Peribacillus simplex NBRC 15720 = DSM 1321: one gene and its partner. The protein of the gene in region 2 interacts with the protein of the main gene of each other region in a pairwise test. Links are inferred from orthologs where the notes say so. Each region holds a gene or a part of one and is shown on either strand. Other genes may lie near its edges.

The links.
Region 1: the proteins of topA (region 2) and BS1321_RS13630 interact in binary tests that used the Escherichia coli proteins (3 or more experiments, as listed by UniProt). The link is inferred for Peribacillus simplex NBRC 15720 = DSM 1321 from one-to-one orthologs.

The regions. Positions count from the first base shown.
Region 1 is NZ_CP017704.1:2,857,172-2,863,326, forward strand. The notes cover bases 3-2,819. They hold BS1321_RS13630 (YigZ family protein), read right to left. Parts: upstream 1,821-2,819; coding sequence 1,185-1,820; downstream 3-1,184. Other genes in these bases: BS1321_RS13625 (LCP family protein), read right to left, coding at 3-1,006; BS1321_RS13635 (sensor histidine kinase), read left to right, coding at 2,438-2,819. Outside these bases: more of BS1321_RS13625, read right to left, coding at 1-2; more of BS1321_RS13635, read left to right, coding at 2,820-3,580; BS1321_RS13640 (response regulator), read left to right, coding at 3,628-4,311; BS1321_RS13645 (DegV family protein), read left to right, coding at 4,503-5,345; BS1321_RS13650 (ATP-dependent helicase ComFA), read left to right, coding at 5,469-6,155.
Region 2 is NZ_CP017704.1:944,461-950,953, forward strand. The notes cover bases 1,680-4,565. They hold topA (type I DNA topoisomerase), read right to left. Parts: upstream 4,218-4,565; coding sequence 2,142-4,217; downstream 1,680-2,141. Other genes in these bases: trmFO (FADH(2)-oxidizing methylenetetrahydrofolate--tRNA-(uracil(54)-C(5))-methyltransferase TrmFO), read right to left, coding at 1,680-1,714; dprA (DNA-processing protein DprA), read right to left, coding at 4,481-4,565. Also shown: tyrosine recombinase XerC, read right to left, coding at 1-347; more of trmFO, read right to left, coding at 407-1,679; more of dprA, read right to left, coding at 4,566-5,347; sucD (succinate--CoA ligase subunit alpha), read right to left, coding at 5,466-6,368; sucC (ADP-forming succinate--CoA ligase subunit beta), read right to left, coding at 6,387-6,493. UniProt on the Escherichia coli protein: Releases the supercoiling and torsional tension of DNA, which is introduced during the DNA replication and transcription, by transiently cleaving and rejoining one strand of the DNA duplex.

The DNA of each region.
Region 1 (6,155 bases), 1.9 Mb from region 2 along the record:
ATTGAACTGATTCAGTTTGATTGCTTTCATCTGATCCCAGGTTCAAGTGGGATTGAAGTAACAGCTTAGTGTTCGCTAATGATGTTTCATTCAGCTGGTAATAATAGGTTCCGTTAATGGTAGAATCCTGACCTTCAAGTTTGATGGTTTCAAGATTGAGGCCTTTATCGGTAGTTACATATTTTATGAAACCTTTCATTTGTGAGAATTTAAGGTTCGTTGTCATATTGTCACCGACAGCTTCCATTACGTCTGTATATTTCGTCAGTGATCCAGCAGAGGTTGCTTTGGCAATGATGGCTTTTAGGACTTCCTGCTGCCGCTCACCACGTTGGATATCACTGTCCTTTTTACGTGTCCGTGCAAACGCTAATGCTTCTTCACCATTAACGGTTTGTAATCCTTCTTCGAGATGGATGGCATTCTTTTTGTCATGTGAATCGATTTCATACATTTCATAAGGGACGTCGACTTCGATACCATCCAATGAATCTACGACATCTATGAAAGCATTAAAGTTCATGCGAACATAATAATCGACGGGGACATCGAGTAACTCCTCTACGGTATCCATTGTCGCTTTTGGTCCGCCGGCTGCATGGGCCGCGTTGATTTTCGTGGTTACGCCTTTGGCTGGCACGTACACATATGAATCACGTGGAATGCTTAATAGTTTTATAGATTTTTGATCTTTATTGAATGTGGCCAGCATTAAAGCATCCGAACGGGAATTTCCTTTTAAGTCACGGTCCTTACTATCATCGATTCCTATGAAAAGGATCGAGAAATTATCTTCGAGCGGGTCGATCGCTGCACCTCGCTTTGCTGATGCTTCCACAGGGTCATAGGAATCATTGAATACATTCTGGGCTTTCATATACAGGGTTGCTGCATACGTAGAAGCTCCCAGACCAAGTACCAGCAGGGGAACAAGCAATAACCAAAGCCTCTTTCGCCTTTTTTTCTTTGTTTTTTTAATTTTATAAACACGCCTAGTAGTAGACATCTTTTTATTCTCCTTTTAAATAGCGAACATCAGACATATATCGCTATTTTTCGAATCCTGCAGTTTATATTTCGTCATATATTACACCTAATTTTACAATGATTTAATAATTTCGTAAAATAAATATTTCTTTTCAATTATATTACAGCATAAAAAAGGAAAAATATGCAGGAGTATATCAGGCGAATTCCTCTTCCAAATAAAGCATTTCTTCCTCAGTGATGTGGCCTTGACCATTTGTCAGCTCTGTAATCCAAGCGGTATATGTCTCTTTTTGTGTTTCCTCAACATATACAAGGATATTGACCTGATCCAGGTACTGAATTTCCTTTATTTGATAAATGGAAGATCGCAATTCGTTTTCCAATTTTCCAAGCCAGGTATAGTCGACAGTTGTCGAAATGACCCGCATTAGTTTTCTGATGACCACACCAGTGGTATTTATTCCTTCTGAAGTCGCTTTGCTGTAAGCGCGAATGAGACCGCCAGCACCAAGTTTGATGCCGCCAAAATACCGTGTGACCACAACAGCGGTGTCTTTCAGTTCCTTTTTCTTAAGCACTTCTAGGATAGGGACGCCTGCCGTTCCGCTCGGTTCTCCATCGTCGAGGGCTTTTTGGATTTGGTTTTGTTCCCCGATCATATAGGCTGAACAATTATGTGTAGCATCTTTGTGCTTTTTTTTGATTTCCTGGATAAAGGCCTGTGCGGCATCTTCGGTTTCGACCCGGGCGATGTGGGAAATAAAACGGGATTTTTCAATGACGATTTCATGTTCGCCGCGGCCTGCCACCGTTAAATATTGAGTGAGCATTACTATTCCACCTTCGTACTTCCTATTAGTTGATTTATTATAAGGCTTTGCGGAAAAAGTGGCAATGACGATTCATTTACATACCGCATGTGTAAAGAAACTTTAATATAAGATAAAGCTGTACGTGTTATAATTAATTTCATTGCCTGTTATTGTTATTAGCTGGTCATATATGCTTAAAAGAATAACATTGTAGGAAAAACATGAGTTCTGTGCCATTATCCTGGTTTTACCTTAACGTGTCCTCTCATTTCAAGGATTTTGCCATTTAATAAATGCATCTGTTTCATATGATAATCAATGGAGAGGAATATCCCATTTGATTGAAAAGGATATTTTGTATTAGGATAATAGAAATGGCTTTCTGCCTTTAATAGGCAGACTTAATGGCCGGGAATATGAGATGTATAGTAAATATGTACATTTTATGGAAATCATAAAAGGGAATTAACGTATTTTTAATCTTTTTTTGGTACAATATGTTCATGAAGGTTACTTCATACAAAAGTTACCTGAAATTTAACCATTCATGAAAAGGGAAAAGAATTTTTCCCCATATACATAGTCTTTAAGACAATAAATTGTTTAAGTCTTTTGATTTAAGTGGAGGGATCTTAATGTCCATAAAAAAGGTTGATGCTAAAGCATTGGACAAGATCTTAGAAACAATGGTGAGCACTGTTAGTGAAAGTAAGGATGAAGTCTTTGATATCGGCGAACAATGCCGAAAGGATTTCGAATCATTAACAAAAGAGCTTGATGATGTAAAAATTAGGGTTGCCATTGTGATAACCGACAGCGATGCACTGGATTCAAAAGCCAGGTTTGCTCGAAAGAGGCTTTCAGAAGTCAGTATGCACTTCAACCATTTTTCTGAAGAACAGGTGCGCGATGCTTATGAAAGGGCACATAAGCTGCAAGTCGATTTACAAATTAACCGGCAATTGGAGAAAGAGCTCCGCAATCGCCGGGATGAGCTTGAGTTAAGGTTAAGGGGTTTACAACAGACGATCGATAAAGCAGTGCATCTTGTCTCGCAAATATCGGTAGTTCAGAATTATTTGACACAGGATCTTAAATTTGTGGGGGAAGCCCTTCAAGAAGCGAAACGCAAACAGGACTTCGGCCTGAAAATAATCGAAGCCCAGGAGCAGGAACGTAAAAAGCTCTCACGGGAAATTCATGATGGTCCGGCGCAAATGCTGGCAAACGTCATGATGCGCTCAGATTTGATAGAACGAGTGCAACGGGAGAGAGGTCCTGATGAAGCGTTAGTGGAAATCCGCAGTTTAAAGGTCATGGTAAGGAATGCTTTATATGAAGTGCGCAGAATCATCTATGACCTAAGACCTATGGCACTTGATGACTTAGGCCTTGTTCCTACCCTCAGAAAGTACCTGCAAACGACCGAAGACTATAATAATGGCGTGAATCTGAATTTCGTCAACCTTGGACAGGTCAAAAGGCTTCCTTCCGATATGGAGGTCGCTTTATTCAGGCTGGTTCAAGAGGCCGTACAAAATTCATTGAAGCATGCGGATCCAAAACAGGTTCAAGTTAAACTGTCCATTTCCAAGGAGATGGTGACCGTCGTCGTCAAAGATGATGGAAAGGGGTTTGACTCTTCGATTCAAAAAGAAGGTTCATTTGGCTTGGTAGGAATGAGAGAAAGAGTCGAGCTGCTGGAAGGTGAAATGACGATCGATTCACAACCGGGGGCAGGCACTTTGGTATTTATACAAATTCCCTACCATTTATAAATTATAGAGATTAGACATATTAAATAGAAACTAGGAGGAAGAAGCCGTTGAAGACTAGTATCATCATTATCGATGACCATCAGCTTTTCCGTGAAGGCGTAAAGCGCATATTAGATTTTGAATCATCCTTTGATGTTGTTGCCGAGGGTGATGACGGAAGCGAAGCTATGGATCTCGTTGAAACACATAAACCCGATGTTGTTATCATGGATATCAACATGCCGAATATGAATGGGATCGAAGCAACAAAAATGCTCGTGAACCGTTTCCCTGAAACAAAAGTGATCATCCTTTCCATTCATGATGATGAAAACTACGTGCAGCACGCATTGAAAACAGGTGCACAAGGTTATCTGTTGAAAGAAATGGACGCAGATGCGTTGATTGATGCTGTGCGTGTAGTTGCTGAAGGTGGCTCATACCTTCATCCGAAGGTGACCCATAATTTAGTTAAAGAATATCGCCGCTTAGCAGCTGAAGAGGGTGCTGATCGTGATTCCGTACATACAATAGAAATCAGGAGGCCGCTTCACCTATTGACCCGACGCGAATGTGAAGTGCTTCAACTTTTAGCGGACGGGAAAAGTAACCGTGCCATCGGCGAAACTCTATATATCAGTGAAAAAACAGTCAAGAACCATGTGAGTAACATTCTTCAGAAGATGAATGTGAATGACCGTACACAAGCGGTTGTCCTAGCTATTAAAAACGGCTGGGTAGAAGTGAAGTAATTAAAGCGTTTGATAAGTCCGGCTCTTCAGATTCCGCAATGCGTGCTGAAGGGCTGGATTTTTTTTGTTGGAAGGATGACTCTATTCAAATATATGGTTTCATATTTTTGGTAATGTAATGCAAATAAAGGTATTTTCAGATAGAATGGTGAATATGATACAGAGTAAATTTTTATAAGGATGGTACTATTATGAAAACCGCAGTCGTAACAGATAGCACTGCATATATACCCAAGGAAATACGTGATCGTTTACATATACATATGATGCCGCTTAATGTCATTTTTTCCAATGAAGCTTATCGGGAGGAAGTTGATATTACTGCGGATGAGTTTTATGAGGAAGTAAAGAGGCAGGAGAAATTGCCGACCACTTCACAGCCTCCAATCGGGAAGTTTGTCGAGAAGTTCGAGGAGCTGCAAAACGAATATGATGATGTTATTTCAATTCATTTATCGAGCGGCATCAGCGGAACGTATCAAGGAGCGGTATCTGCAGGTGAAATGGTCGAGGGAATTAGGGTTCATGCCTTTGATTCGGAAATCAGCTGCATGGTACAGGGGTTTTACGTGATCGAGGCGGCAAAGATGGCCCTTGATGGTAAAGGTGCAGAAGAAATCATGGCCAGGCTCGAAGAAATGAAACCATCGGTCAGGGCATACTTCATGGCAGATGACCTATCCCATCTGCAGCGCGGCGGCCGCTTAAGCAGTGCTCAAGCATTGATTGGCAGTCTGCTTCAAGTGAAGCCGGTCCTCCATTTTGTTGATAAAGTCATCGTCCCATTCGAAAAAATCCGTACTAGAAAAAAAGCGATGAAACGGATTGCCGATATACTTGGAGAAGACGCGGCGAGCGGCGAGAAATATAAAGCCGTCATTATTCATGCAAAACGGGAAAGTGAAGCTAAAGACTGGAAAGCCGAACTTGAAGCTCGGTTCCCAAATGTCGAATTCGACATCAGCTACTTCGGTCCAGTAATCGGAACGCATCTGGGCGAAGGCTCAATGGGGATGGGCTGGTATAAAATTTAAGTTGTGACGCCTTTCATAAGTGAAAGGCATTTTTTTATGGAGCAAAAAGGAATTCAGGAGTAAAAAGCGAATGATAAGGAGGAGTCTAATTTATCAAGAAATGGAGGTGGCAGTTTGGAAAAAATGAGCATTTCCCCCCCTTATTCCCCGGAACTTCAGAACCATCTCACCGGCAAACATCTTTTGGGCTTCGAAATCCCCTTCTCCCAAGAACTCCTCGCAGAGCACCTCAAGAATGGGTATGTCTCGGAAACTTGCGGCGTGCAATCTGGAAATGGCAGTTATCACTGTGTACGCTGCGGTAACAAAGAACAAACTTTGTTTTATACATTCCCGTGCAAGATTTGCAATCAAGATTGCACTTACTGCCGCTCATGCATCATGATGGGACGGGTCAGTGAATGTGCAAAGCTTTATAGGTGGACCGGTCCCAGCATTCAGTTTACGATTCCTGACAATGTGATGAGGTGGGCAGGCACTTTATCGGCAGGTCAACAAAATGCCTCCGACTGTGTCGTTGAAGCCGTAAAAGGAAAAGATGAATTTCTGGTCTGGGCTGTATGCGGGGCAGGGAAGACGGAGGTCCTATTTCCAGCGATTGAGGCAGCTTTGCATGCCGGGAAACGGATTTGTTTGGCAACACCGCGGACCGATGTGGTTCTCGAACTCTCCCCGAGGTTAAAAAAAGCTTTTCCTGAGATTGAAGTCACGACCCTCTATGCCGGCAGTGCCGATCGACATGGCTTTTCGCCGCTAACCGTTTCCACGACACATCAGCTTTTCCGTTTTATTGAGGCTTTCGATGTCATC
Region 2 (6,493 bases):
TCATAAAGAAAACGTGGCAGTCTTTGATCCTTTTTAGGTAAAGAAGCAAGAGAAAAAGGATTATCCTTCACATCACCTTCACGTAGTAAAAATTTATAAAGGCTCCGCAAGCAAGAAGTTTTTCTTGCTACAGTGCGCTTAGAAAGTTTTTTCTCATATAAATTCGTTAAATACAACCGGACATCAAAATATTCAACGGACGTGATATTCTCAATGCCCTGTTCATTAAGGAACAGAAAAAATTCGTGAATATCACGTTTATAATTTTCAATGGTGTAATGTGAACTATTTTTTTCAATTTGTAAATATTCAATGAAGGATGATAATGCCTTTTTTTGATTAATCATGGAAACACCTCGCAAAGGCTAATAAATAGTATCATACTTTAAAACAGCAGGCAAATATTTTACAAATTTTTCACAAAGTTCTGAATTGTGTCCAAAGCGCGTTTAGCATGCGTTTCGTTCCGCTCTTTTTTGGATTTGATTCTCACTTCAAGGTCTGGAAGCAACCCAAAGTTGGCATTCATCGGCTGGAAGCTCTTTCCATTCGTCGACGTTATGTACCTTGCCATGCTGCCCATCGTCGTCTCCGCAGGGAAAATGATAGGCTCCAATCCTTGGACGATTCTTGCAGCATTGATACCTGCAACCAGTCCTGATGCAGCCGATTCTACATACCCTTCGACTCCAGTCATCTGACCGGCAAAGAATAAATCATCCCGATTCTTGAATTGGTACGTAGGCTTCAAAACATTAGGTGAGTTTATGAACGTGTTTCGATGCATAACTCCATAACGGACAATTTCGGCATTTTCCAAACCAGGTATGAGCTGCAATACTTCTTTTTGCGGCCCCCATTTCAAATGTGTCTGAAAACCAACAATATTGTAGAGTGTTCCTGCCGCATCATCTTGTCGCAATTGAACTACAGCAAAAGGACGTTTTCCCGTTTTTGGATCTTCTAAGCCAACAGGCTTCAATGGACCAAATAACATCGTTTTCTTCCCACGTGATGCCATCACTTCAATCGGCATGCAGCCTTCAAAAAAGATTTCTTTTTCGAATTCTTTAAGTGGGACTGTCTCAGCAGCAATCAAAGCTTCATAAAAGCGGTCAAACTCTTCTTCCGTCATCGGACAGTTCAAATAAGCTGCTTCCCCTTTATCATAACGGGATTTCAAATATACTTTATCCATGTTGATGCTGTCTTTTTCAAGAATTGGTGCGGCAGCATCATAGAAGTACAAGTATTCTTCATCCATGATTTGCTTTAAGCTGTCAGATAGTGACTGACTTGTAAGCGGACCGGTTGCAATGACGGTAGGACCTTCCGGAATTTCCGTCACTTCTTCATTAATGACCGTCACATTTGGATGATTTTTGACCCTTTCCGTAACAAGACCGGCAAATTCATGACGATCAACAGCTAAAGCACCCCCAGCCGGTACAGCACAAGCATCTGCTGCGGACATGATGACCGAATCCAGTATACGCATTTCTTCTTTTAATACACCAACTGCATTTGTTAAAGTATTTGCCCGAAGTGAATTGGAACAAACAAGTTCAGCGAATTTATCGGTATGATGGGCTGGCGTTTGTTTTACAGGACGCATTTCATATAGATCGACTTTAATTCCTCTTTTAGCTAACTGCCACGCCGCTTCACTTCCAGCAAGCCCAGCACCGATTACACTTACTTTTGTTTCTTTCATTTTTCGAACCTCCATGTATAGATATGATAAGACAGGATCATTTATCATTAAAACTGCTTTCATAAAAGTTTCATTTTTAACGATATCTATGTATTTATAACCGAAATACTCATTCCTGCTAACGATAATTTTAAAGCATATGCCACAAAGCCGGCATTCTTCCTGCATTCCATCTTTTCTAAAAAGGGTAAAGGACGCAATTAGGAATTATATCTTTAAAAGAATGTACTTGTCCACTGAATTTTACATCACATGGCCTAAATAAAAAAGTTTCAAGCTTTATCCATTTTCTTCTTGGAAGTAAATCCATATAGTATCATGATATCATACTTTCCTGAACATAAAGAAACTCGGCAGATGCCGAGTCAATTTATATGTTGGGTTTTTCGATTGTTCACAGGGAAAGCAAACGATTTCACGTTCTTTTCTATGCTTGGGGCATTTCTTTGAAATCACAATCCATGCACTGGACCTGGACGCCTTTTTTGAGTTTTTTCTCAACAAGTGTACCTTCACATTTTGGACAACTACGCGGCAGCGGTTTATCCCAAGATATGAAGTCACATCCAGGGTAGGTATCACACCCGTAAAATATGCGGCGTTTTTTACTTTTCCTTTCAATGATGTTTCCTTCTTTACATTTTGGACATTTGACACCGATTTCTTTAACAATTGGTTTTGTGTTACGGCAATCCGGGAAATTACTGCATGCCATGAACTTTCCATAACGTCCCATCTTAAAGACCATCCCATGTCCGCATTCCACGCAATCTTCACCTGCAGGTTCATCTTTGATTTCAATTTTCTCCATCTCGACTTCGGCTTTAGCCAAATGAACTGCAAATTCTTTATAAAATTCATCTATGACCTTTATCCATTCGATACTGCCTTCCTCGACGCTGTCGAATTCCTGTTCCATCTTGGCAGTGAACTCTGCATCAAGAATATCCGGGAAGAATTCGCGTATCAATTCAAGAACGATTTCACCAAGCTCTGTCGGGATGAACCGTTTATTATCCAAGGTAACATAGCCCCGTTTTTGAATCGTATCCAAGGTAGGAGCATATGTAGAAGGACGGCCTATTCCCAGTTCCTCTAGGGTTTTGACAAGACGGGCTTCAGTATATCGGGGCGGAGGCTGTGTAAAATGCTGCTTCGGCTCGATATCTTTTGAAAAGAATTGATCTCCTTTTTTCACATCCGGAAGTGCATTTTCCTTTTCTTCCACCGAGTCATCGGACCCTTCAACATATACCTTCATGAAACCTGGAAACTTAATTTTTGAACCATTTGCCCTGAAGATGACATCCTCGTTATGCAGGTCGATGCTCATCGTATCCATGACCGCCGAAGACATTTGACTAGAAACGAATCGTTCCCAAATCAATTTATAAAGACGGAATTGATCTCTGGATAAGAACTCCTTGACTACACCCGGTTCACGTAATGTGCTGGTTGGCCTGACTGCTTCATGGGCATCCTGGGCATTGGTTTGTTTTTTCTCCTTGCGTTGTTCAACCTGAACATAATCTTTACCATAATTATTTTGAATGAAGGTATGAACTTCCTCTTTCGCAACATCGGAAATCCGTGTCGAATCGGTTCTCATATAAGTGATTAACCCGACTGTACCTTCCTTGCCAAGCTCGATTCCTTCATAAAGCTGCTGAGCAAGCATCATGGTTTTCTTTGCACGGAAATTCAATTTACGTGCCGCTTCTTGTTGCAGGGAAGAAGTTGTAAAAGGTGCAGCTGGATTGCGCCTTCTTTCCTTTTTAGCCACAGTTCCTATCGTAAATTCGCCGCCATTTAAAGAAGCGAGCACTTTTTTGACGTCCTCTTCGGTATTTAATTCCTTCTTCTCGCCGCCAAGGCTGAAGAAGGAACCTTCAAACTGTTCTTTTCCTTTTACAAAATCAGCCTTGATTGTCCAATACTCTTCCGGGATAAAATCTTTGATCTCCTTCTCCCGGTCAATGATCATCCGCACAGCAACCGATTGGACCCGTCCCGCGCTTAAGCCTTTTTTCACCTTTTTCCACAAAAGCGGGCTTATATTGTATCCGACCAAACGATCCAAGACCCTTCTTGCCTGCTGGGCATCAACCAATTTCATATTTATTGGCCTCGGCGATTTAAATGATTCTTTGATGGCCTCTTTCGTGATCTCGTTGAATACCACGCGGCAATCTGAGTTAACGTCAACATCAAGACTGTGAGCCAAATGCCAGGCAATGGCTTCCCCTTCCCTGTCGGGGTCAGCCGCGAGATAGATTTTTTTCGCTTTTTTTGCAGCGGTTTTCAATTCTTTTAAAACCGGGCCTTTGCCGCGGATAGTTATATATTTAGGTTCATATTCATGTTCAACATCGACACCCATTTGACTTTTAGGCAAATCGCGTACATGCCCCATGGAAGCCTTTACTTTATATTTTTTTCCCAAGTAACGTTCTATTGTTTTCGCCTTTGCGGGCGATTCCACAATCACTAAGTATTCTGACATCCAATAAATCCTCCTCAAAGAGGTAATATAAATCTTCACTATTATTAATCATTCAAAAATCATTTGTCAACACCTCTTTACTTTTCAAAGCATGCTGATTCATTTATTTATGGGTTTTTGACAAGAGGTGCCATTTGCAAAACTTATAACAGTTTTACAATATTTTCAACCCTTTTGTCTAATAATTCAACCCATCCTTCTAAAAAAGCGCTTTTTTTCTAATTTCCCGTTTGATTCTCCGTCTATCTTCTATATTATATTGTTCAAAACTCTTCTTCGATCTGTCTGGAACTTAAAACAAGTTTGGCACCATCCTGAATCAATTGATTGGTCCCCTGTGATTCAGGGCTCGTAACATTACCAGGAAGCGCAAATACCTCCCTGCCGTGTTCCAAAGCAGCTTGTGCCGTAATAAGGGAACCGCTTCTTTCTTTTGCCTCGACCACGAATACTCCCTGTGATAATCCACTGATGATTCGATTCCTAAGCGGAAACATCCAAGGTTCCGCCCTCATTTCCGGTGGCGTCTCAGATATAAGCAGGCCTTTATTGATGATTTCCTCAGCAAGGGTAACATTGGATTTCGGATATATTTGCAGAAGCCCCCCACCTAAAACCCCAATCGTATCTCCGCCTTCCTTTAATGCGATCTTATGTGATTCTGCATCGATTCCAGCCGCCACTCCGCTTATGATTACGAACTTTTTCTTTACAAGCGGTAATAGAATCGTTTTTAAAGCCTCCAGACCATACGAGGTTGGCTTACGTGTTCCAACAACACCTAGCGTATTCTTCCTTGTTAAAAGCTTCTTATCACCTCTTAAATAAAGAACCCACGGAGGATCGAATATTTGCTTCATCAAAAAAGGATATTCATCATCGAATATCGTCAAACAATGGATTTGGGTATCTTCGTATTTTTTAAGTTTATCGATGGTATTGAGTGAATGTAAATCTTTGTAAAAGAGGGAAAGCTTATTTGAAGGGATAGGGAGTATTTTTGCCCATTCAACGTAATTCGTCGTGAATAGGGAAGATAATGACGGGTCTTTGGACATGATTGTTTGGATTGTTTTCCATCCTGCTCCGCGGCAATGATGGAGATGGATTAATCTTTCTTTTGTATTCAATTGGAAACGCTCCTAATCGGATATTTTTAAAGGTAGGTTGATAGTGATGTATTGGTCTCTCCCGAGGAAATTGGAGGGAAATAAAGACCGACCCAAATAAAGGTCGGCCCAGCTTAAATCAATGTGTTTTACAAGGTTCGTAAATTTCTTTTTCTTTCAAGACGGATATCAACGTTTCACCCATTACGGACGGAGTTTCGGCAACTTTAATTCCACATTCGTTCATAACGCGGATTTTCTCGTCAGCAGTCCCTTTTCCTCCTGAGATAATGGCACCAGCATGTCCCATGCGTTTACCGGCAGGTGCTGTACGGCCACCAATGAAACCAACAACTGGCTTAGTCATATTTTCCTTCACCCAGATTGCTGCTTCTTCTTCTGCCGTTCCGCCGATTTCCCCGATCATGATCACCGCATGTGTTTCCGGATCGTCATTGAACGCTTTCAAAACATCAATGAAATCCGTTCCGTTTACGGGATCCCCACCGATACCGACAGCCGAAGATTGCCCAATTCCAGCTTGTGATAATTGGTGAACGGCCTCATACGTTAAAGTTCCAGAACGGGAAACTACACCTACATGGCCTTTTTTGTGGATATACCCTGGCATGATACCAATCTTACACTCTTCAGGAGTAATGACACCTGGGCAGTTCGGTCCGATCAAGCGAGTTTTTTTGCCTTCCATGTACCGCTTCACCTTGACCATATCCAGGACAGGAATATGTTCCGTGATACAAATGACAAGATCAAGTTCTGCGTCAACCGCTTCTAGAATTGCATCGGCAGCAAATGGAGCCGGTACATAGATAACAGATGCAGTCGCTCCGGTTTCAGTGACAGCTTCGGAAACTGTATTGAATACAGGTACCCCTTCCGCTTCTGTTCCACCTTTACCCGGAGTGACTCCTCCAACGATTTTCGTGCCGTATTCCAACATTTGTTTTGTATGAAATAATGCTGTTGCACCAGTGATTCCCTGAACGATCACTTTCGTATCTTTATTAATATAAACGCTCATTATGTTCCCCCCTGCCTATTATCCTACAAGTGATACTATTTTTTGTGCCCCATCTGCCATTGATTCAGCAGCCGTAATATTTAAACCTGACTCTTTTAGAATCTTTTTGCCAAGGTCCACATTCG